One region of the Fictibacillus sp. 5RED26 genome, then DNA from elsewhere that is predicted to be linked to it. Evidence: predicted binding sites of a transcription regulator. Region 1 holds the regulator's gene; each other region holds the start of a gene.
What was found. Region 1 encodes LexA, which represses DNA repair genes until DNA is damaged. Its sites were predicted from a motif close to CGAACATATGTTCG; they were not measured.
Positions count from the first base shown of each region.

Region 2: a site for LexA is predicted at 5,029-5,042, ahead of IHV10_RS19940 (YolD-like family protein). Genes of this name have one in related genera too.
Region 3: a site for LexA is predicted at 5,375-5,388, ahead of IHV10_RS14345 (DNA polymerase thumb domain-containing protein). Genes of this name have one in related genera too.

Region 1 is NZ_JACZDU010000001.1:1,210,400-1,218,327, reverse strand. It holds gene tkt (transketolase) at 1-1,965, opposite strand, end outside; gene IHV10_RS06360 (HesB/YadR/YfhF family protein) at 2,139-2,423, opposite strand; gene IHV10_RS06355 (DUF896 domain-containing protein) at 2,528-2,767, opposite strand; gene IHV10_RS06350 (YneB family resolvase-like protein) at 2,828-3,472, opposite strand; gene yneA (cell division suppressor protein YneA) at 3,491-3,757, opposite strand; gene lexA (transcriptional repressor LexA) at 3,918-4,532, shown strand; partial or broken gene IHV10_RS06335 (hypothetical protein) at 4,965-5,474, shown strand; gene IHV10_RS06330 (rhodanese-like domain-containing protein) at 5,532-5,828, opposite strand; gene IHV10_RS06325 (sulfite exporter TauE/SafE family protein) at 5,922-6,764, opposite strand; gene IHV10_RS06320 (LysR family transcriptional regulator) at 6,868-7,707, shown strand; gene glnA (type I glutamate--ammonia ligase) at 7,749-7,928, opposite strand, start outside.
Region 2 is NZ_JACZDU010000008.1:80,411-88,338, forward strand. It holds gene IHV10_RS19910 (ATP-binding protein) at 1-125, shown strand, start outside; gene IHV10_RS19915 (hypothetical protein) at 122-550, shown strand; gene IHV10_RS19920 (CD3337/EF1877 family mobilome membrane protein) at 561-2,573, shown strand; gene IHV10_RS19925 (bifunctional lytic transglycosylase/C40 family peptidase) at 2,667-3,704, shown strand; gene IHV10_RS19930 (hypothetical protein) at 3,719-4,258, shown strand; gene IHV10_RS19935 (AbrB/MazE/SpoVT family DNA-binding domain-containing protein) at 4,276-4,548, shown strand; gene IHV10_RS19940 (YolD-like family protein) at 4,671-4,985, opposite strand; gene IHV10_RS19945 (AAA family ATPase) at 5,194-7,590, shown strand; gene IHV10_RS19950 (hypothetical protein) at 7,881-7,928, shown strand, end outside.
Region 3 is NZ_JACZDU010000003.1:298,195-306,122, forward strand. It holds gene IHV10_RS14315 (hypothetical protein) at 1-104, shown strand, start outside; gene IHV10_RS14320 (TVP38/TMEM64 family protein) at 108-761, opposite strand; gene IHV10_RS14325 (HPr family phosphocarrier protein) at 855-1,103, shown strand; gene IHV10_RS14330 (N-acetylmuramoyl-L-alanine amidase) at 1,378-2,766, opposite strand; gene IHV10_RS14335 (ZIP family metal transporter) at 2,913-3,644, shown strand; gene IHV10_RS14340 (YolD-like family protein) at 3,712-4,041, opposite strand; gene IHV10_RS14345 (DNA polymerase thumb domain-containing protein) at 4,057-5,313, opposite strand; gene IHV10_RS14350 (YqzH family protein) at 5,478-5,678, shown strand; partial or broken gene IHV10_RS23125 (hypothetical protein) at 5,823-6,029, shown strand; gene IHV10_RS14360 (SDR family NAD(P)-dependent oxidoreductase) at 6,031-6,822, opposite strand; gene IHV10_RS14365 (MBL fold metallo-hydrolase) at 6,819-7,796, opposite strand; T-box leader at 7,893-7,928, shown strand, end outside.

The DNA.
Region 1 (7,928 bases):
CTCTGGAGTAAATCCGAATTCTTTTTGAATGACTTCTCCAGGAGCAGATGCACCAAACGTATCGATTGTTAGCGTATCTCCTTCAAGGCCAACATATTTATGCCAACCGAGTGAAGCTCCCATTTCAATCGCTAAACGCTTCGTAATATTCTTTGGAAGTACAGATTCTTTATAGTCGTTATCTTGCTTATCAAAACTTTCCCAAGATGGCATAGAAACGACTGAAGCTGAAATTCCTTCTTTTTGAAGTAGTTCTTGTGCAGCAACTGCAATACTAACTTCAGATCCTGCAGAAAGAAGCAATACATCTGCATCAGCTTCAGCTGGCGAAACAACATAAGCTCCTCGCTTAACACCTTCATAAGCATTCTCTTTTGTGTTCTTTAAGATCGGTAGGTCATGACGGCTTAATACCAATGCAGTCGGCTGGTTCTTGCTCTCAAGCGCTAACTTCCAAGCTGCGTTTGACTCATATCCATCAGCCGGACGAATCACGTTAAGATTTGGCATCGCACGAAGAGAAGCAAGTTGCTCAACTGGTTCATGAGTTGGACCATCTTCTCCTACCATTACACTGTCATGCGTTAATACATACGTTACAGGAAGCCCCATTAGAGCAGATAATCGAATAGCAGGTCTTACATAATCAGAGAACACAAAGAATGTTCCACCGAACACATTCAGTCCGCCATGCAGAGCCATTCCGTTCAGTGCTGCTCCCATAGCGAACTCACGAACACCAAACCAGATGTTACGTCCGCTGTAGTCGTTGCGACTGAAATTATTTTCGCCTTCAATAAGTGTTTTATTTGATCCTGCTAAGTCAGCAGATCCACCAAATAGTGATGGCACACTCTTAGCTAAAGCATTGATCGCCTTACCTGAAGATGAACGAGTAGCTATAGCTTTGTCGTAGTCAGGAAGGTCTTTGTCCCAATTCTCAGGAAGATTTCCTTTGATTGCTTCTTGAAGCTCGTTAGCTAATTCTGGATAAGCTTCTGCATAAGCATCGAATTGCTTGTTCCACTCTTCTTCTTTTGTTTGTCCTTCACTCTTCAGTTGTTCAAAGTGTGATTGTACTTCTTCAGGAACATGGAAATCTTGCTCAAACGTCCATTTGTACGCTTCTTTTGTTAGTAAGATCTCATCTTTACCTAGCGGCGCTCCATGAGAAGCAGATTTTCCTGATTTATTTGGTGAACCATGTCCGATCACAGTCTTCACTTCAATAAGAGTTGGCTTGTTAAGTTCTTCACGCGCTTCTGATAGTGCTTTTTCGATCTCATCAAGATCTGTTCCATCTTCCACATAAAGGACTTGCCAGCCATAAGCTTCAAATCTTTGTTTTACACTTTCAGAGAATGAGTGATGAAGGTCCCCATCCAAAGAAATATCATTTGAATCGTAAAGTACGATCATTCTACCAAGCGCAAGATGACCTGCAAGTGAAGCTGCTTCAGCAGAAACACCCTCCATAAGGTCTCCATCACCACAGATAGAATAAGTAAAGTGATCGATCACTTCATGTCCATCACGGTTATATTTTGCAGCTAAGTGACGCTCAGCCATAGCCATACCTACAGCCATCGCAATCCCTTGACCAAGCGGGCCAGTTGTTGCTTCAACACCAACCGTATGACCGAATTCTGGGTGACCTGGAGTCTTACTTCCCCATTGTCTGAAATTCTTCAGATCATCAATTGTTAAACCATATCCACTCAAATGTAGCAAGCTATATAACAACATCGATCCATGTCCTGCTGATAGTACAAAACGGTCACGATTGAACCATTCAGGATTTGCAGGATTATGGTTCATGAATTTAGACCATAAGCTATATGCCATAGGCGCAGCACCCATCGGCATACCTGGATGCCCTGAGTTCGCTTTTTCTATGCTGTCGATAGAAAGTGTTCTTATTGTATTAATTGCTAATTCATCAATAGTTCGTGACAAAAAAATCATCCCTTCATATGTACTAAACAGTTTTGACTTTCATAATAAACGTTCAAATGCAATTAGACAAGACAAACACATTTTTAACTATAGTTATTTTACCATCTACTCATGAAAACATACAAAAACCGCCTGTTATCCTACAACTTTTTCGTTGTATTAGAACAGGCGGTTAAATTTTATTATGCGAGACCTGGTAAGTGACATGAAAAATGATCCGTATTTTCATCATAATCAAGTTTCATATTCTCAACGAACCATTTATCTTCGTTTCGAACAAAAAATCGAAGACCTTCAATCTCTTGAATGTAATCGTTCTCTTCAGGCACATCAGCGGTCACACCAAGGGAAAAACCTCCCGAGTCACCACTTCCTGCATATTTTACGAAAAGTCTTAAAGCCTCTGACGCTTCTAAAGCAATATCCTTATAAAGGTTCGCAGCTGCACTTGTAATTGAAAAAGTCAAAATATTCTCCCCTTTCAAAGTTGTTATATAACAGTATATACTAATGTGTATAGATTGCAACAGAAAAAAATGCCTATTTACAGTGAGTAAATAGGCATTTCTTATTAATGTTTGAGGTTATTTTTATTATCTTTACTTCGTTTTAATTTTTCAGGTGTTACATCATCCCCGTTCGGATCAACAAAGGTCATACCATGCAAATCTTGAACGAAGGATTTACGGAAAACTTGTAAATATTCTTCTCGTAGTTTTTTTTGTTCAGCTTTTTCTGCTGATGTTAAATCTGATTGTTTAGATTTTCTAGACAGTTCATTTATACGTTGCATCTTATCTTTAGATAACATAGTAAAAACTCCTTTTTAAAGCATTCTTCACTCTATCCTACAGCAGAATGAAAGGAATTTCTAGTTATCTGTATTTTCCACATGTTCTTTATATCTTCTATGTACGGTTGCTTTAGACACATCAAAGCCCAGCCCTCTAAGCGTTAAAGCAATGTCATGAAATGTAAGCTTCATGTTCTTTAATCGTACGATTTCAGAGATTGGCACTTCCTTTTTGTCTCTGCCACCACCAGTTTGATTTTTTAAATTCTTTTGAGGTTTATACCCTTCTTTAACAGCTTTTCTCATTCCACGCTTGATCTTCATATTATGAAGCTTTCGTTGGTATTCTTCTACAGTAGACACAATATCAAGCACCATTTCGTCCGCTTCTGTTAATGTGTATTCTCCGTTATTAGAGAGCGTATAAACTTTAATGTTGTATTTGATCAACTGATGAAGTAATGCCATCTTAGCTTTTCCTCTGCCTAAACGAGTATCATCTTGTACAAGAAGGCACTGAAACTCTCCATCCCTTGCAAGATCTAATATATTTAGCAACTCTTCTCGATCTAAAGAGAAACCACTTGCTTTTTCACGGTAACAATTCACAACTTCAAATTTAAATTGTAGTGCTAACTTCTTTAGTTCCGCTTCTTGTCTTTCTAATGAAGTTATTTGTTCATCTTTATCTGTACTAACTCTGGAGTAAATGATTGCTTTCATTGTTTTAAACCCGCTTTTTTATTTATTGACTGGTATGATTACTTTCTGACCTGGAAAAACAGCTGCCGCATTTACACTGTTCTTCTTTTCGACCCATTTTATAAATTCCCAATTGGAATAATGGTGCTTGGCATTATACTCTTCAGAAAGACTCCACAGTGAGTCCCCCTCCTGTATGGTTACTTCGATATATTGAGCTTCTTGTGAGGCAAGATTTGATAACGTAAAAAATATACCACCTAACAACCCTAAAAATACAATAACATGCATTGTCCCTTGTTTCATTGTGATATCCCCTTTCAACAAACGTTTGTTCGCATCTCTTACATTCATAATAACTGGAACGTTTGTTCGGTGTCAACTATTTTTTCGAACTTATGTTTGTATCTCTTAATTCTCCATGATATACTTTTTATAGATAAAAAATTCGGTGAGGTGCTAAAAAATGACTAAATTATCCAGACGACAATTGGATATATTGGCTTTCATAAAAGAGGAAGTATCACAAAAAGGGTATCCGCCTTCAGTTCGTGAAATTGGAGAGGCAGTTGGCCTTGCATCAAGCTCTACCGTTCACGGACATTTAGCAAGACTTGAAAAAAAGGGGCTTATAAGGCGAGATCCAACAAAGCCAAGAGCAATTGAAGTATTAGGTCTAGAAGACAACATCCCTTCTGTTCGTTCTGTTTCAATCCCTGTGATCGGTAAAGTTACGGCAGGTCTTCCAATCAGTGCAGTTGAGAACGTAGAAGAATACTTCCCTCTACCTGAGCACGTTGTTGGGGACGAGAACGTATTCATGTTATCTGTTGTTGGTGATAGTATGATTGAAGCAGGAATTTTCAATAGGGACTTAGTTGTTGTAAAACAGCAGCCTACAGCAAATAATGGAGATATCATCGTAGCTATGACCGATGAAGATGAAGCGACTGTAAAAAGATTCTTCAAAGAAAGAAACCATATCCGCTTGCAACCTGAAAATTCATCGATGGAACCGATCATCTTACAGAGCTGTACGATTTTAGGTAAAGTAATCGGCGTATACCGAAGTATTCATTAACTGAATTTTCCTTAGAAGAAGTATCTAATTGACTAGATACTTCTTTTTTTCGTCCTATTACTTTACTAATTCATAGATTAATAATACTTTTAAAAGATCATTCATAGGCACTCCGGTGCTCGACTAATGAAGGATTAGTTCAATTAATTGACTGAATATTAAGTCTTTTTATCCATTTACATATTATACCTAAATAGTTTAAATTGGCAATGTAACGAGGTTAACCAAAACTCCTTTTCTCTTCGTTTAACTTTAATCATTTTAATAACAATCGTATGAATTGATAGGAGGTGATCGAAGGGAGGACAAGTGTTATTATTTCAGAATAAAAAATTACGAATAATGGGAGTGAGAATAATGCGCAAAAAACTATATCTTTATATGATTTGTTTTGCTCTTGCCGCAGTAGTATTTTCACCTAAGACATATGCAGAAAAAGAGTATACGATTAAGTCATTTGACTACGTGAATGTGGACGGTAAAGCTGTCGAATCTAATGCTTTTAAGCTACTAGATGATCACATCAAAGTGACTATGGTACTTCCAAAACAGAATAAGAGCGGCGATTGGTTGGCATATGGATTCACAAACATGAAAGAATTAAATGCCTATGTCGAAAAGGACAAGCTTAAACAACAAAAGAAAATCGATACGATGGGTACAGGTGCTTGTTGTACAGACTTTTATGAGAACAAGAACAAAGGTGGCGCCTACATTTATTGGAGAGACGGTTTTAAGAACCTCCCTTCAAGCTGGAATGATAGAATCTCATCACTAAGCACTGCATCACCTTCATCAAGCTACTCGACCACGCTCTGGCAGCATACTTCATCACAAGGCTATGGAAAAGGAGTCTTATTTAAGCACTCTGATTGGTATGGTAAGACTGCAAACATGGCATCTGACTGGAACAATATTGCTTCCGCTATCGAGATCAAATGATTTTAAAACCCCTGACTTCTTATGCTGTCAGGGGTTTTGTTTCTAAGTAGTATAAAGTTATTCGGTGTTCCCTTCCCATGCTTCCATACCACCTACCATATTGATCACATTAAAACCGTAGCTTTGAAGAAGCTTATATGCCCGACTGCTTCTACCTCCAGAACGACAAACTAATACGTACTCTTTAGATTTGTCCAATTCATGTATACGAAACTCTAACAAACCTAGTGGGATATTCATGGTTGTTGGTATTTTTCCTTCTTTCACTTCAGATGTTTCACGAACATCAATCATATGAAGAGATTGCCCTTCTTTTAATTTTTTCTCAAGTTCTTTAGCCGTTAACTGTTTCACTCTCTATTCCTCCTATACATGTGACCGCAATATACCCTGATGGGGTATATTGCCAAGGTGTTCCTCTCTCCCAAATGTCAGAAGCCAATCTCATTAAGCTCTTAATAATCGAGAAACTTTGTTATAAAATAGTACGATAAAGAATAGTCCTACCGCTGTGAGTAACAGTCCAAGAGATAATATCGTTAAAGATAACATTTTAAAAACCACACTCAATGCGACTACAATATAAAAGACAGCAAGCATTTCTTTCACCCTATCTTCAGAAAACTTCTTCAAATTGAAGATACCAAATGGAGTACCAATAAGTGCTCCGACGATCAGTAGCAAACCGTGGCGATAATCCATTTCTGCTCCTCCATACACATAAGATCCGATTCCAGAGATCACAATAATCGAAGCTGCCGCAACACTTGTACCGATTGCTTTATTGAGTTCAATATCAACTTTCTTTGTAAGTAATGGTGTCATCACGAAACCACCACTAACCCCCATAAGTGATGATATGATTCCTGTAAACAAACCAATTAAAGGAATCCAAGACTTTCCCCTCTCTTTTCTAACAGATTGTCTATTGGTTAAAAATTGAAGTGCGAACCAGCTCAAGATCAGAACATATACAGTTGAAATAACCGTTGATGCTCCATTTATTTTTTCGAGCCAATGTACGAATGGCACAGTTGAAACAGCCCCTATTACCCCGAATAATCCGAGTATACACGCCAAACGAACGTTTACATTTTTCATTTTTATGTGAGATAGTGTGCCAGTAACTGTTGAGCCCAATGTCAACATTAAAGAGAGTATAATGGCTCCGCTAGGTTCGTAACCAAGTACTAAAAGTACAGGAGTCAGTATAATACCCCCGCCAATCCCAAAAAAACCGGAGATAACACCGATTGCTGCTCCACCAATAATAAACAAAAGCCACTCCATTTCATAACACTTCCTTCCTCCTTTCATTGTAACTCCAGTTAATTTATAATAAAAATGAATAAATATTATTGGAACCATTACGAATCTTAATGGAGGTTTCATTATGCAATTAGATTGGATCAGAAGTTTTGTGACACTTGCTCACCTAAAACATTTTACAAAAACAAGCGAATTCCTAAACCTATCTCAACCCACTATAAGCGTCCACATCAGAAAGCTAGAGGATTATTTAGGTTTGAAGCTTATTCAAAGGTCTGGAATGAATCAATCTTTTGAATTAACAAACGCTGGGGTACAAGTATTCGAACAAGGTAAGAAAATGTTAGAAATTTCAAGAACGATTGAATCAATAAAAGAAAAAAATGAAGAAATTCTACTCCGAATCGGAGCAACACATACCGTAAGCGACGTATTATTACCAGACTTCGTAAAGAAGATAAAGTTACTCTATCCATTTATCCGTCTAAAGCTCATGATTCATAATCACGAACAAATAGTCGAGGAATTACAAAAGAAGAAGATTGATATAGCTTTAGTTGAAGGAACAAGTGGATTAGATCCTTTTCAGGTAGAAGTAGTCAGCAGAGATGAGCTGCGCTTTTATGCACAGCATAAAATGTCTCTTGAAAACTCTCCACTTATTCTTAGAGAGAAAGGATCTGGTACAAGGGAATATGCTGATCAACTTCTGCGTTCCGAAAGAATTGAACCGACAGAGATCATTGAAGCAAGCAGTCATTATTTGATTAAACAGTTAGCTGTTAGAGGACTTGGCATTGGATTTCTATCCTATTGGATGGTTAAGGATGAAGTATCAGAAGGAAAGCTTGTCCCACTCGATCCACATGTTGTTTATCGTCCCTTTTATGCGGTATATGCTGAAGAGTACGCCATAGGCACCATTTATTCAGAAGTATTGAAGGTACTTCGGAAATTTTCTTAAGAACAAAAAAACCCCTGATAATGATATCAGGGGTAATCCTTTTAGTACATGCTCATATATTGTTCGCGTTCCCAAGGGTGAACTTGTGTACGGAACATATCCCACTCGATCTCTTTCGCTTCAATGAAGTGCTCTGTAGCATGTGCTCCTAGAGCTGTTGTAAGAACTTCGTTTTTGCTGAATAGAGTTAGGGCTTCTTTTAATGTTGCTGGAAGATCTTT
Region 2 (7,928 bases), on a different contig from region 1:
TTGAAGACATGTACGGACGCACAGCCAAGATTCAAACCGATGTTCTGTTTGATGAATGGATCAGCGCCTTCAACACGAAAGAAAATGACCGAGGCAGAGCGGAAACCGAGGAGGCATTCATTTGAAGAAAACACTAGTTATCACCCTTTTAGCGTTGGTTGCACTTTTAACCGGGTGCAATCAGGGTACTTCTTCTGAAGATATTGCAAAAATCGCTTATAAATGGGAAAAAGCTCGATTTGATAAAGATTACAAAAAGCAACAAGAAATGATTTATGAAAAAGGGTCATATGAAGTTGATAAAAAAGCAGAAAAGAAAGACTCAGGATTAAAATACGACAATATGAGTTTTGAAATTTATTTTGACGAAAAAAATGATCAATATTATGTTTTTACAGAATTTAAAAACCCTCAAGGAGAAAACAATGTAGACGATGAGTTGCTCTTTAGAAAAAAAGATAACGCTTGGAAACTAGATCAGGATAAGGAGATCAATCGTGATCAAATAAAAAAAGAACTAGAACGAGAGGCTTGTATTAATTGTAAATAGGAGGGATTGCATGAACTTCCTGAAACGGGTGCTCGGCTTAGGTGTAGCGCTGCTTTTTCTTCTCATGCCAGCGGCTACACTGGCCGAAGATTCTTCCCCGACCGTTCAGAAAAAAGAGGAGACCGTTGGTCGTGTGACTCTGGAAAGCAAAGAATATCCTCTCGATCATTACAAGATGGAAGCGAACATCGGGGACGGATTTAAAGATGCTGCGGATAATGCCTTGCACGCCATTAATCAAGGGATGTGGGGATTCAACAAGACCCTTGCCAGCTTTACTCTTTATTCGACCAATCAACTCATGTCATTTGATTTAATCAGCAGTATTGCAAGCGAAGCCGGAATTATGAGTGAACGGATTTATGAGATTATGTCCGGCACGTTCCTCTCGTTGTTTGTCATCTTTGTGGGTGGAGCTGCTGCGTGGCGATATTTTGTTAATCAGCAGGTTGGCCATGCGGTCAAAGCCATCCTTGGAGCATTGGCCATCACGGTCCTGACTTTTTGGTTTTATTCCGATGCGACAGGGAATATCAAATGGCTCAATGATCGAGGGGCTGAACTTGAAGGCATCGCCAGCTCAGCAAATGTTCTTATCAGTTCGGATGAGTTTGACAGTAATGCGGCTTATAACCCTAAAGAGGGTATCGCCTTGCTTGAAAATCAACTGTATAACCTTATGGTTAAGCGTCCGTATCTGCTTTTAAACTATGGTTCCACGAAAGAAGCTGACATCATCAAGGAAGATCCCAATCGAGTAGATAATTTATTGGCCATTAAACCCTACTCCGATGAAGGCAAAGAACAAAGAAAAGACATTGTTAGTAACGAAGTTGAAAGACTAGACAACAAGCAAATGTCTCCGGAATTCAGTGGAGAGCGGTTTGGCTATCTTATTATCACAATCATTTCCACGATTGCTTTGGCCATTCCGGTTTTGTTATTAGGTGTTTTTAAGTTTTTGCTTCAAGTCTGGTTTTTAGCTTTAGTCATTTTTACGGCCATTCCACTCATTCTTTCTCTCATCCCAGCTTACAGTGAAAGTGCATTGAATCATGGGAAAAAGATTGTGGGTGTACTGCTTATGAAGGCAGGGCTCGTTCTCTTAATTGCAGTAATCACGGGACTGGTTACTCTCCTTTATGAATCGGTTAAAGTCACGAACGGTGTAGAAGGATATGCGTTTGTGGTGTTTCTGATTTGCATTACCATTTGGGGCTTATTCAAATATCGTACGGAAATTTTTGAAGTCGCTTCAGCTGGTATGGTTCAAGGTCAGCAAGTGGTGGAAAGAACAACCACCAATACTCTGAATCGATTGGGGGATGCTGGCGAAAGAGGAATGAAGGGGGCTAAACGGATGGTAGGTAAAGCCCATCAAAACCATAAACAGAAAAAGCGTATGGACGAATTTCAATCTGGTTTAGAGGGAGCTGGCCGGAAAGTTTCCACCAATGCGGCCGGAGCTAGTGGTGAACGGTCAGAGCACCGTAAAGCAGTCGGAGAGAATAAATTAGGAAGTGAAAAAAATTCAGAAAAACAGACTAAAAAAGGGATGAAAAGCGATTTAGCGGCTACAGGAACGGAGACCCCTCGATCAGCTTCACGAAATGCAGGAGCTGCGATCGTGAATTTAAATGATTACAAAAAACAAAAAAGTGAAGGACCCAACAAAAGTGAGGAGAAAGTGCAGGCTGCTCGAACACCTTCCTCCCAACGATCCGTTTCAGAGGCTCGTAATCCTGGCTCAACGAAATCAGAGGGGGGAACAAGTGGGGAACCTAAACCAATCCAGCAACAAAAAAACGGAAGTACGACTCAACAGCCTTCCCCTCACCGTAATCCGGCAGGACGAATGGAAAGTCAAAAAGAGGTGGCGGCATCAAGAGACCCAGACAAACACATCACTCAATGGGAAGCAGAGCAGCAAATCAAAAAAAAGAATGCAAATACTTCTGGTGAGACGGTCAAACGATCAGAAAGCAGGAAGTCCAAGAATGAGCAAACGAACCGACAAAAATGATGTCGGAGAGAAGCCTTCTGGCGCAGTTAACTTTTGTTTTGTGGGTAACCCCTTGTCTTGTTGCGTCAGAATGGCTTTCAGAAAGGAGAGCCTATGCAAGGCGTTTTGAAGAAAGGTGCAAAAGTTGTTAAAACCGTGGCCATTCTGAAAAACCCTCTTACGTGGGTGATTGCAGGGATCCTTCTTCTCCTCCTATCTATTTTCAGCATTGCTTTATTCATCTCCATTAGTTTGGGCGGAGAGAATCAATTTGACTCTGGGCTTTCAGGAGAAGGAGCAGGAGGAACGGCAGAGGTATCGGCTGAAGTCCTTCGATATGAATCCCTCATTCGGAAATATGCAGAGGAAAATGGGATTGGCGAATATGTCGGGCTGATCATGGCTCTGATCCAACAAGAAAGTGGTGGCCGAAATTTAGATGTGATGCAGAGTTCTGAATCAATCGGGTTACCACCCGGTGCTATTACCGATCCTGAATACTCCATTCAGATAGGGGTGAAGTATTTTGCGGATGTGATGAAACAAGCCAAAGGAGATATTCACCTAGCTCTGCAGTCTTATAATTTTGGGAATGGATTTATCGGCTATGCCTTAGAACGGGGAGGGTATTCCAAGGAAGTCGCTATTGATTTTAGTGAGATGATGGCTGTCAAAAACGGATGGTCCCGGTATGGAGATGTTCACTATGTAGAACACGTCCTTCGCTATTATGAGGGCGGAAATGGCGGGAAGGTTGTCGTGGGAGATGGAAGCCAGTCATTTGATGTAGAGGAAGTTCATCACATTATGAAAGAATTTCTTGGCCGCCCTTACGTATGGGGAGGTCGAACGCCAGCAGCCGGCGGATTTGATTGTTCAGGGTTACTCGAATATGCTTTTGCTCAGGTTGGCGTAGATATGTATGGAACAGCGCAATCTCAATACGATAAAACCATTCCTGTTCCTGAAGATAAAATAAAACCGGGAGATTTAGTCTTTTTCTCCACCTATAAACCAGGAGCTTCTCACGTTGGTATGTATGTAGGAGATGGCCAATTCATTAATGCGAACGGCAGCAACGGCACTTCTTATTCGTCCGTTCAAGAGTGGAAAAATATTTATCCTTTCTTAGGGTTTAGAAGGATTCAGTAGTGGAGGTGAAAATCATGGAACCCAGCCAAAAGAAAAATTACATTATGCTTATGGGTGCTTTTATTGCAGCGGTAATCATCATCATGTACGTTTTTAGCTTACGCTCCCAGCTGCAGGAAGTTAGGTCAAATCAGCGTCATTATGAAGAACAAATTAAATCCTTAACCTCTGTTCAACAAACGGAGGCACTATCTAAAAATCGGTCGTTCCTTGAAGCGTTTTTCACTTATGAAACTACGGCTGAACGCTATCAAAAGATTCGTCCCTTAATGACCGATCGTGGATTTAAAGCGACTCATCCTTCTGGAACGAAACCACCGGAATCCAAACAATCCGTCAAATCAACCATGGTCGGGCTGAAGCCGTTTGAATATCAGTCATCGAAAACGGAGGCAGAGTTCTTTAATGAATTCAAGCTTTCGACAGAGTATAATAATGTATCGAATACAGAAACGGTGATTGTCAAAACGTCTCTTATTTATGTGAAAGAGCAAGGCTGGAAGATCGATGATGTAGAATTTGTCGGAGAATTAACCGGACGCCCCACGTCCTAAGGCAGGAAGATATTAGCATGAAAAGTACAGGTGTTGTAAGGAAGGTAGACGAGCTGGGGAGAATTGTTATTCCCATTGAGTTAAGAAGAGTCCTGGAGATTGAAATTAAGGATGCAATAGAGATTTTTGTAGATGATGATAAAATCATTCTCCAAAAATATATGGCCCATAATGCGTGTGCGATTACCGGTGAGATAACCAACGAAAACAGGACGTATGGTCATGGGAAATTTGTGTTGAGTCCAAAAGGCGCGGAAATCTTGCTTCGGGAACTAGAAGAAGCTAAATGACAAAAGAAGTAACCGATCGTTCTTTCATAAAGAGCGATTTTCTTGTGGCCACAAAAATCCTTAAAATAAGGATTATTGAATCTTAATACTCAATGAAGAGGTCCATTGCCCTTCCATCGTGGTTAATGAATTCTAACGTCTACCAGGTTTTCGAGTTTTAAACGGAATGTCTCCTCATGAAAGTCCACTATTCTCAATTCTTTTCGATATGTATCTATATAATGCACTTTACCAATATACAGGTGAAAATCATCACTTTGAAAATACGTAAAACATAACTCCAAGTTTTCACCCATCGCTTCACTGATTGTCTCTTCCATAAGCGAGAGGTGCTGTTCATCCAGTTCAGGTTTCACTTTCTTTGTTTGATCCGAATCAAAGGCTCTTAGTTCCTTCACATGTTCTGGCAGCATCATTGCCGTCCACTTGATGTCCATAGTTAATCCCTCCAGACGTTTTTCGACTTAAATTCATTTTATACGAATATACGTTCGTTTAACAGTGGGGATTTACAAAGTAGCTTTAAAAATAATCTTATTATACATTATTAGTATTTATTGTATTGTTTTACCTTTCGCGATAGGGAAATGTAGTAAAATAAAGACTAATACTACTAGTATGTAGAAACAAAAAATGAGGGATTTCATGATAAAAAAAATAGATATATTAAATTATGGCGTTTTCAAGGATTTTTGTTGGTCCAAGTTCATCGGAAGTGAGCCTAATTGGGAGTTTGGATCTAGAAACATAATATATGGTAGAAATTACGCAGGTAAGACGACTCTTTCTAGAATTGTTAGAAGCCTGCAAATGGGCAAACAACATAAAGATTTTTTGAACGGTAAGTTTATGGTTACATTAGAAGATGGGAAGCAGATATCCGAAGCTGATTTATCACAAGGTCCATATAATTTTAGAGTATACAATTCTGATTTTAGGAAGGACAACCTTAACTTTCTATATGACGATAATGGAGAAATTTTACCATTCACAATTCTAGGAGAAGAAAATATAGAGTTACAGAGAAAAATTCAGAAAGAACGAGAACAACTTGAAAAAATTAAAGAGGAAATTGCCAATCCAGTAAATGGAGTTATTAAAAAGTTTAATGATGCTAGTAAGCATCTTACAGTTTTAAAGAATGACCTCTCCAAGAAACTTAGTAAACAAGCAAGTAAAATTAGAAACGAGCCAAGCCTATTTGTAGTTGGTCAAAAACGTAAATATGACATTAGAGATTTGGAAAGTGAAATACGTTTTGCAGCTTTTCTAGAAACCGAGAAAAAGAAGGAGCTTATTAACTCTATAAAAGAAGAAATCAAAGGGAAAACACTTGTAGTGACGCAATTGAATTTTAACTATGACGATATTTTAAAAAGTGCTAATGTTCTTCTGTCTAAAAATGTGAAGCCGAGTAAATTAATTCAAGAAATTTCACTTAACAATTCTCTGGAAGAATGGGTAAGAAACGGAATTGACCTTCACAAAGAGTCAAGAGAAAGTTGTGCTTTCTGTGGAAACCGAATTGAAAATAGCCGATGGGCTGAATTAGATAGCCATTTTACAAAAGAAGTGGAAGGATATAATCAGTCTTTAGAAAGTTTGTTGCAAAGAATACAAATAAAGATAGACCATATTAAAAACTTCAATTTACCTTTTGAAAAGAATGATTTTTATGCGCATTTTCAAGCAGATTTCAATTGTATAAAACAAGATCTAGAAAGGGTTAAAGTATCTTTTATCTTTGATCTGGAGCTGATATATAATGCAATTGACCAAAAAAGAAAGAACATTTTTAAATTATCTGATGTGCTTCAGATATCCGAAGATATTCCCTTAGAGGAAAAATACTTAGTAGAGAAAATTACAACTTTAGTAAGTGATAACAATACATATACTGACATCTTCACAGAAAAACAAAACGAAGCACGTACTCTGCTTAGATATAATGAGATTTATCAATTCATGAATTTAATTGACTACAATGAAAGTGTTTTGAACATCAATGATGAAACTGAAACTTTAGAAAAAATTGAACGAGAAAAAAAAGAGCTAGACGTTAGGGAAAAGACTTTAGAGAGGGTTATAAAGGAATTAGAGGCATCTTTGAAAGATGAGAAGAACTCAGTGAGACAAGTTAATAAATATCTAAAAACCTTTTTGGGACATCCGGAGTTATACTTAGAAATCGAAGAGTCTTCAGATGAGAAAGTTTCAAAATTCACCATTATAAGAAATGAACAGGAAGCAAAAAACTTGAGTGAGGGCGAACAAAGCCTTATTGCATTCTGTTATTTTCTTGCGACTTTAAAAGACATTTCTGATATTGAGAATTATACAATATTTATTGATGATCCTATATGTAGTTTAGATAGCAATCATATATTTTATATATTTAGTTTATTAGATTCAGAAATAACTAGTAAACCATACAGACAGGTATTTATTTCAACTCATAATTTAGATTTTTTGAAGTATCTTCAAAAAATCACCAAACCAACAAGTAATAAGAAATATGAAAACAAGTATTATCTTATAGAAAAAAATATCGACAATAAGGATAGAGTAACAGGGATAATGACTCTAATGCCAGATTATCTAAAAAAATATTCCACTGAGTTTATATACTTGTTTCATCAAATTTACAGAGTAGCAAACGAAGTAGAGTCCGATGAAAACTATCAAATTTTTTATGGATTTCCGAATAGTGCGCGTAAGTTTATTGAAACGTATATGTTTTTTAAATATCCAGATTTTAATATGAGCAATGACAAAAGAATTCAGGCCTTTTTTGAGAATAAGCTAGAAATTAAGGCTTTTCTTAACAGAATTAATAATGAATTTTCTCATGGAGAGAATCAGCCAGACAGACTCTTGAAACCTTTGGACATCCCAGAATTCAGAAGGAACGCTAAAATTATACTGGATGCTATACGTAAGAATGATGAAGAGCAGTACTATGCTTTCTTAGGAAGTCTAGGAGTTATGCCAGAGATTGAACATACCGAAAATATCCAAAATAAAGATGTTCCCGTTTTGTAATGATTATATGGGATATGGAGAATGGAAAATGTAAGCTACTTAGTGTGATAAAAAGGATAGTTTGTTAAATTCCATGTCGCCTTTAGGCGACTTTATTTTATCTTACAGGAGATTGTTCATTATAAGAAGGACCCTACTTAAACATTTTTGAATGAAGAGAGAAGAGGGTGTTTTTTTGTTCATAAAGGCTTATTTACCTCAGTTTCTAACAAATCATCATAAAAATTTTACAGGTTTTTGTAACTTCTTGAAGAAATTTAAAAGTATAAAAACAATAACGGGGGAAATGTATGTTTGATGAAAGAGCTGCAATGAAAATGAGACTAGAACAGATTCAA
Region 3 (7,928 bases), on a different contig from region 1:
TCTTTTTAACGTTAAAAGAAGGAGATTCTTTTCTTTATATCGTTGAAGGTGCTGATGCTGAGTCAGCGATGAGTCTGATCTTACCTCCAGAGCAACCTTCTTAATTTCTACAACCCTACCTTTGCCTTCATCTTCTTCTTAAATATCATGGGTAGACCGACAAGGACAAATAAAAGAGTAGTGCCGATCCAAACAACTTTTTTGCTTCCAGACGTCATGGAGGTACCTAAGTACGTGTAAGCAATTGTTCCAGGAATGATTCCTATTGCTGTAGCGATCGCATAGTCTCTAAACTTTACCTTTGTTAAAGAAGTTAAATAACTAACGAGATCGAAATTCAATACCGGAAGCAACCTTAACAATAGAACAAATCGAATGCCTTCTCTTTCAATCTTGTTGCGTACTTTTTCGTAGTTTTCGTTTTTCCATTGTTTATTTTTCTTAAAACGGCCAAGGCGGTTGATCGCGAAATACGTTAGGAGTCCTCCTCCTAGCGATCCGAGATATGTATACAGACATCCCCAATAAAAACCAAACGACAAACCGCTTGTTATGGCAAATATGGAAGATGGAAATAACACAAAAGGCCTCACTGTATAAAGGACAACAAAGATAAAAGGTGCGATCCATCCCCACTGTACGATCCAATTTCTAAATTCTTCAGGACTAAATCCCTTATAATTCTTTTGCAGCCAGAGAAATAAAATGATTAAGCCAGCAACCAATAACGTAAGATATAGCCACTTTTTTGTAGGTTTCATGTTTCCTCCATGTGAAAGTTTCATTTAGTAAGCATTTTTCCTTCTTATGCACATATCCATACATAGTGTGATTGGCAAAGGAGGTCATCTATTATGATTGTAAAAGCTACTCGGCCTATTTATGCAGAGCGTGCTGCTAAACTTGTTGAACTAACAGGCAGTTTTACAGAATCTATCTATTTGCAAAAAGGAGACCGAACAGCTGACGGAAAAAGCTTTCTCGGTATCATCGCGTTGTCTATCTATCCAGAGGATTTTGTTGAAATTATTTGCGATCCACCTAATACTGAGCTAAAAGAAAAGATACTTTCATCCGGACTTTTTGCAAGCTGTAAATCTTAATCTAATTGCTCTTATTATTATCTTATTACACCGAACTCCTCTTTGGCTATTTCTTCCTGACTTATAAACTGTAAATGGCCAACTGAGTGAGTTAGAGACAACTAAAACACTTATTTTGTGGTGACGTGATCTTCGCACCTCAATAGGATGCATGCTTTTTCGCGTACACATGATTAGGATGATTATGTAATCAAATAAAGGCTTCGCATGAAATTCAACCCCATGCGAAGCCTTATTTTTCCTGTTTAAGAAAACTCGTGAAGAAAATGGCTTTTTATAATTCGTTCAACGTTGCATTTAGAGAGTTAATTCTTGTTTGAAGTGGTATTTTCGCTTCATTTAGCATCTTTTTGTAAATTTCCAATATCTTAGTACTGTACGTTGTGCCCGGTATGGCCCATTTGCCGTTCAGCTGCGCCCAAGTCACAGCACTGCCTCTTTGGACATATTGAAACCTAGGATCAACAAGAGGATATTGTGAAGGTAGAGGCTTTGTAGACGTATAAGCAAACAAGTGCTGGATGTGTGCTAGAACGCCTTCTTGAGGCGTCTTAAACACAGCCGGTTCGTTCTTACCTGTCGCACCGATTCCTGCATAGTTATTCTGAGAAGCCTTGACGTTACCTTCAAACCGGAAGTACCCTGTTTCTTGAATAGCCTGAGCGAATGCTACATCCCCTCTGATTCCGTACACTTGTCCGATCTGAACATAAAGAGCAGCTACAGATGGCGCGTTCGGATTGACTTTCTTTACAAACCGATCCATCTCTTCTGCAGATAACATCGATGAGCCTTGTATCGTTAGGCCCTTCGGAGGCTCTGGATTTGGTTTTGGTGGTTCCTCGACTAGGGGCGGCTCATTTGTATTTTTCTCTATCACATAAGCATCTGCTACACCCTCTGAACGAATCTTTTTAGCGAAATTTTCTGCATATTCTCTTTTCTGAAAAGCTCCAGCTTGAACTCTGTAATAGGTTTTGCTTCCGCTTTTTATTTCATCAATAAAGGCAGTTATGTTTTGTTTAGCCAGGCGTGAAACCCGAGCAACAGCATTCTCTTTTTGTTCGAACGCACCTGCGATCACATTGAAGATTTGTGTTTGTGTGATCTGTATCTGTTTTTTTGGAAGAGAAAGACCTTGTGCGATTCCTTTTGCAACTGCTATAGACACGTCATTTTGAAAATCTTCTCTTTGTAAAAGAGCTAAATTTTTCTCATTATCCATGAAAAGTACTTCTAATAAGACAGCAGACTTTTTCGTTTCACGAAGCACGTGAAAATCAGCCTGTTTTTGCCCTCTGTCTCGCACACCGTACTTACTCATTACAGCCGCGACTGATTCATGCAAAACACCTTGTATCCTTTTCGTTTCAACACCTGCACGCAGATGCACATAGCTTTCGAAGCCTTCTCCTCCACCAATGTTTTGGTGGATGGACACAAACAGCTCTGCATTCTTGCTGTTTGCTACATTCGTTCTTTCTTCTAATGATACAGTTGTATCACCCGTTCGAGTCATGATGACCGTCACTTCATAGTTGTTTTGAAGATTAGCTTGTATCTTTTTGGCGATTGCCAGATTATATACTTTCTCAAAATGCTCTTTGTTTACCGCTCCTGGATCATTACCTCCATGGCCCGGGTCAATGATTATGACTTTCAAATTGTCACCTTCTTATTTGTCCGTTAGAAGCGCTTTTTAACAATGAAAATGGCGCTTACTTCTATTAAAAAGGATTTGGCGGTATACTAAAAGAGCCATATGACTATTTTTATAAAATTGGATATTTGACTAAGGTGGGTAACAGAATGGAAGCTGCTTTATTTGGAAGTGTTTTATCTGCATTAGCAACCGGTTTTGGTGCACTACCTGTTCTTTTCTGGTCTCAGGTAACACACCGGTTCCGCGACATACTGCTTGCTCTTACCGCAGGTATCATGGTCGCTGCTTCAACCTTCAGCTTGATTCCTCAAGCTCTTGAACTATCAAACTTAACGGTACTTACGATCGGTATTACACTCGGTACTTTAACACTCTTACTTTTAGAAAGGTTCGTCCCGCACGTTGATCTTGACCATTCGAAGATTTTTAAGGGCATCGATGCTAAAGCGTTTCTTGTTATTGCTGCGATCACGTTGCACAACCTGCCTGAAGGTCTTTCTGTTGGGGTCAGTTATGCTAGTGAGAATACAGGCCTTGGCGGTTTGATCGCATTTGCGATCGGACTTCAAAACGCACCAGAGGGTCTGTTAGTAGCCCTTTTTCTCATTCATCAAAATATGAATCGATTTAAGGCTTTCCTCATTGCCACATTAACGGGTGCTGTTGAAATTGTTACGGCTTTGCTTGGGTATGTGCTCACTTCTTATGTAGAGAACCTTGTCCCTTATGGCCTTTCCTTTGCAGCCGGTGCCATGCTTTTTATCGTCTACAAAGAACTCATTCCTGAAAGCCATGGTGATGGTCACGCTCGATCCGCTACATTATCATTTATTGCCGGGCTCTTGATCATGATTTACTTAACGCAAATCTTTGGATAATAAACAGCAAAAACTTTCTTCAGCGTTAGTTTTTGCTGTTTTTTTTGCGTCTATATTTCTTATGTGTCTATGCGTATTCAACATCCATAATGTCAGTCACTTTTAAGATATGCATCCTTTTCTCTTCATTCAGCACCCTTAACTCTTTTTTATATTCGTCTATATAATGCACATGGCCTAAAAGCATGAGCGCCCTGCCTTTTTCAAAATACGTAAACTTTAGCGCTTGGTTCTCTTCCATCGCAACACAGATTGTCTCATTGAATTCTTCGTACTTTTGTTCATCTAATTCTGGCTTTCTTCCATAGTCTAGACCGTCCTGATGCTCTCTTAACATTTTCACGTGCTCCGGCAGCATCATCGCTGTCCACTTTATATTTCCTCTGTCACGAATCACCGTTCTTCCGCCCCCTTATGCCTTATGTCCACCTAAAAGTCGGCTTCTGTATAACGCTGTTCCTCCTTTTGTGTAAGAAACAGCCCGCAGAAGAGAGTTGGAGCCGTATTTTTGCCGAATATCATCCATAACATAGCCGATCTTTCTTTTTTTTGGATGGTCTAGAGAAAACAAAGTAAGCTGTGTTTCTGTATCTTCACAGACGTTAGAAAGAGCGATTGAAATCTTACGCACCGTCTCTCCCCGATAAAAGGTTTGCAGAAGCTCTAGACACACTTCATACAGCTCCATCGTAATGTTAGATGGCTGATCGATCGATTTAGAACGATGAAAGCCACCGCCACCCTCATCTTTGCTATATCCTAATCCAAAGCTGATCGTCCGCCCTGCTTTTCTTGCTCTTCTCGCACGTCTTGCCACTTCTTCACACATTTCCAAAATGACATGTTTGATCTCCGTTATATCCGTATAATCCCGAAGTAAAATCTGGCTTTTTCCGTAGCTGACCTGGCCTTGCATGATGGGCGCACCGATTTCAGACAGATCGATGCCCCATGCATGATGATAGAGTTGATTCCCCATGATCCCGAATTTTTTCTCTAAAAGTTCGAGCGGATAATGCGCGAGGTCACCGACTGTTACAATCCCCATCCTGTTTAAAGTCCGCTCTACTCTTGATCCGATTCCCCACATCTGGCTTAATGGGGATAGAGGCCATAGCTTCTGTTCTACATCTTCATACCCCCACTGCGCCACTCCTTTTTTCTTCGCTTCAAGATCGAGACAAAGCTTTGACATGAGCATGTTCGGGCCAATTCCGATCGCACACGGCAATCCAAATTCTCGCCAGATATCACGTCGAATTCTCTCAGCAAGTTCTTGTGCGCTTCCCCACAACCTTTCTGTTCCGTCAGCTTGAAGAAAACTTTCATCCACGCTATATGTGTGGATTGACTCTGGTGGAACATATCGGTGCAGCATCTTCGTGATCTCCATCGATCTTTCTAGGAAATAAGCCATCTGCGCATTTACAACGATAATGTTTTTATTCTTTGGAATCTCAAACAGCCGGTTGCCTGTGCGAATACCAAAATCAGCCTTTAGTCTCGGTGATGCTGCAAGCACAACACTTCCCTGTCTCTCCGTATCCCCTACTACTGCCAAATGACATGTCAGCGGATTTAACCCTAAGCGAACAGCAGCACAGCTTGCATAAAAACTTTTCATATCCATACATAAGATGGTGCGCTTAGGCATTTCATCATAGTTCATTCGACATACCCCTTTCATCAATTAGCGAACATCTGTTCTTTATATGTATACCCATTTTAACCGAATGTATGTTCTTATAACAATGGTAATTTTTTCAGCAAATTTTGCAGATTGACGTTTTCGAGCCAAAAGTCTAGGATTTATAAGGAAAGTCAGGTGAAGAAATGAACCGCAGATTGATAAGAAAAATGATCAAACGATCGTTGAAGGATTATTTATGGGAAGAAGAAAATTGTACATTAACAGATGAAGAATGGAGAAATCTCGAAGAAGAAGTATTGCGCCAGATAAATGAGGAAGGTCAAAATGAGGCAATTTACAGCATCATTCAGGACGTTGTGTATGCCTATTTTACAAATAAATAAGCAGGTTCCGTCTTTTAGTGAGGAAACCTGCTTATTTTTGATGCTGGTGTGAGAAGTTTGGACTGTAATCGATGAGGTTTTAAGTGGCAATCCATGAGTTTCGGGCTGTAATCCACGAGTTTCGAACTCCAATCCACGAGTTTTGGACTTCAATCCACGAGTTTTGAGCCCCAATCCACGAGTTTTGAGCCCCAATCCACGAGTTTTGAGCCCCAATCCACGAGTTTCAAACTTCAATCCACGAGTTTCAGGCCCCAATCCACGAGTTTCGAGCTCCAATCCATAAGTTCCATCATCAGCTCCAAAAGTCTTATAACTCTCCATTTTGTTTACATAATAAAATTATTGTAACTTACTTTTGTCGAAACGATTTTCCACCTAGTGTTTCAATCAATTTTGGCATGACTTGATACATCGTACTTCCAACGTTCATCCACCATGGCAGGTTGATCTCACGAACGGGACGCTCCATCGCTTTAACAATTTTGTCTGAGACATGCGAAGGCTGGAGCATCAGTTTTTGAACGTTTTTAACGTAATTGCCAGACTGATCAGCAAGTGTAAAGAAGTTGGTCGCGATTGGTCCTGGGTTGATGGTGGTCACGTCTACCCCTTTGTGTGCGACTTCCAAACGCAACCCGTTTGAGAATCCTAACACAGCATGTTTCGTTGCTGCGTACACGCTGGATTTTGGCGTTGAGATCTTACCGGCCTGAGAAGCAATATTCACGATATGACCACTTCCTCTTTGAAGCATATGAGGCAGAACAGCTCTCGTACAAGCCATCAGCCCAAGAACGTTCGTTGAAAACATTCCTTCGATATTTTTCCATGGCGAATCCACAAACTCTTCAAAAATGCCGTAACCCGCGTTATTCACTAAAATATGTATGTTTTGATGTTCACTAAGGATCGTTGAAAAAACTTCCTCAACGCTGTCTGTGTTCGAAACATCTAAAATATAATAAGGCGCTGTTACATTCGTAGCTTTTAAGATCGCTTCCTGTACCACTTTTAGCTGATCTTCTCTTCTTGCAGTAAGGATGGGCGTTGCTCCTTTTTTAGCCACATCCATAGCAAGGTGAGCGCCGAGTCCTCCTGATGCTCCTGTTATCAAGACCACTTTATTTTGTAATGTACTCATCTTCTAACTCCTGTTCTGCGATAATGTGATATCTTGTTCTCTTCCTCTACTCGCACTCTTCCTTCTGATTGAAGCAGATCGAGGTGTCCTACAACTTCAGATACTACTAATCCGAGTTGCTTTTCATATAATTTTGGAAATAGACGTCGACACAGTTCAAAAACGGTTAACGGCTCATCGCTCAACAGATGTTCAAGCGCTTTTGCACGCTCGGTATGATCGTGTAAGCGTTTTGTGATCAACTGTGCTGCATTCGTAAAAGGCTCGCCGTGTCCAGGGTATACTGTTTTTAAGTTCAGCGTGTATAGGTATTGCAATGTCTCTCGGTATTGAAGCAAGGTTCTTGGCCGCTCCGTTTCGTTCAAAGCCGGCGGTTCTAATAGGGCATTAGACGAAATATGAGGCAACAGCACATCCCCGCCGATTAAGATACCGTCTTCTTCATGATAGAGAGAAAGATGGTCTGGGGCATGTCCGGGCGTCTTTAAAAAGATGAATCCCTCGTGACCAGGCACTTCATCACCAGGTAAAGGCAGGGTGTCTGGAACAAACGCGCTTGAGAACGTACGATACTTTCGCAGCTTTAAAAGTTCTATTCTTCCAAGAGTATCTGGCACTCCAAAAGAATGATAGAGATCGGTATAAAACGTTTCTCCCTGTTCAATAAATTCACGGTCGCCACTAACATAAGGAACGGCTTCTCTAAGCATGAGGGTCGAAACACCACTCTCTTGGATCTCTTTTGATAGACCCGCATGATCAGGGTGGTAGTGCGTGCAGATATAATAATCTAAATCTTTAAAAGTGAGCCCATGATCCTTAAGGATAGAGAGAAGCTGTCGTCTGCTTTCTTCGGTTTTTGCTCCGGAATCAACAAGCGTAACCGCATCACTTTTTAGGAGGACACAGTTTACAGGACCTACATCAAATGGTGTAGGAAGCGTAATCGGGATAATTGCTGTTTTTTGAGTCATCTTTTCCTCCAAATAAAATAACTAGTTGACATACATATAGAAATCATAGCATAATGTTTTTTAAAATATAAAAGAAATGCCAATTATGGCCAATAAATAAATGCGTTGAAAGGGATTAGTACGTAATCTCCT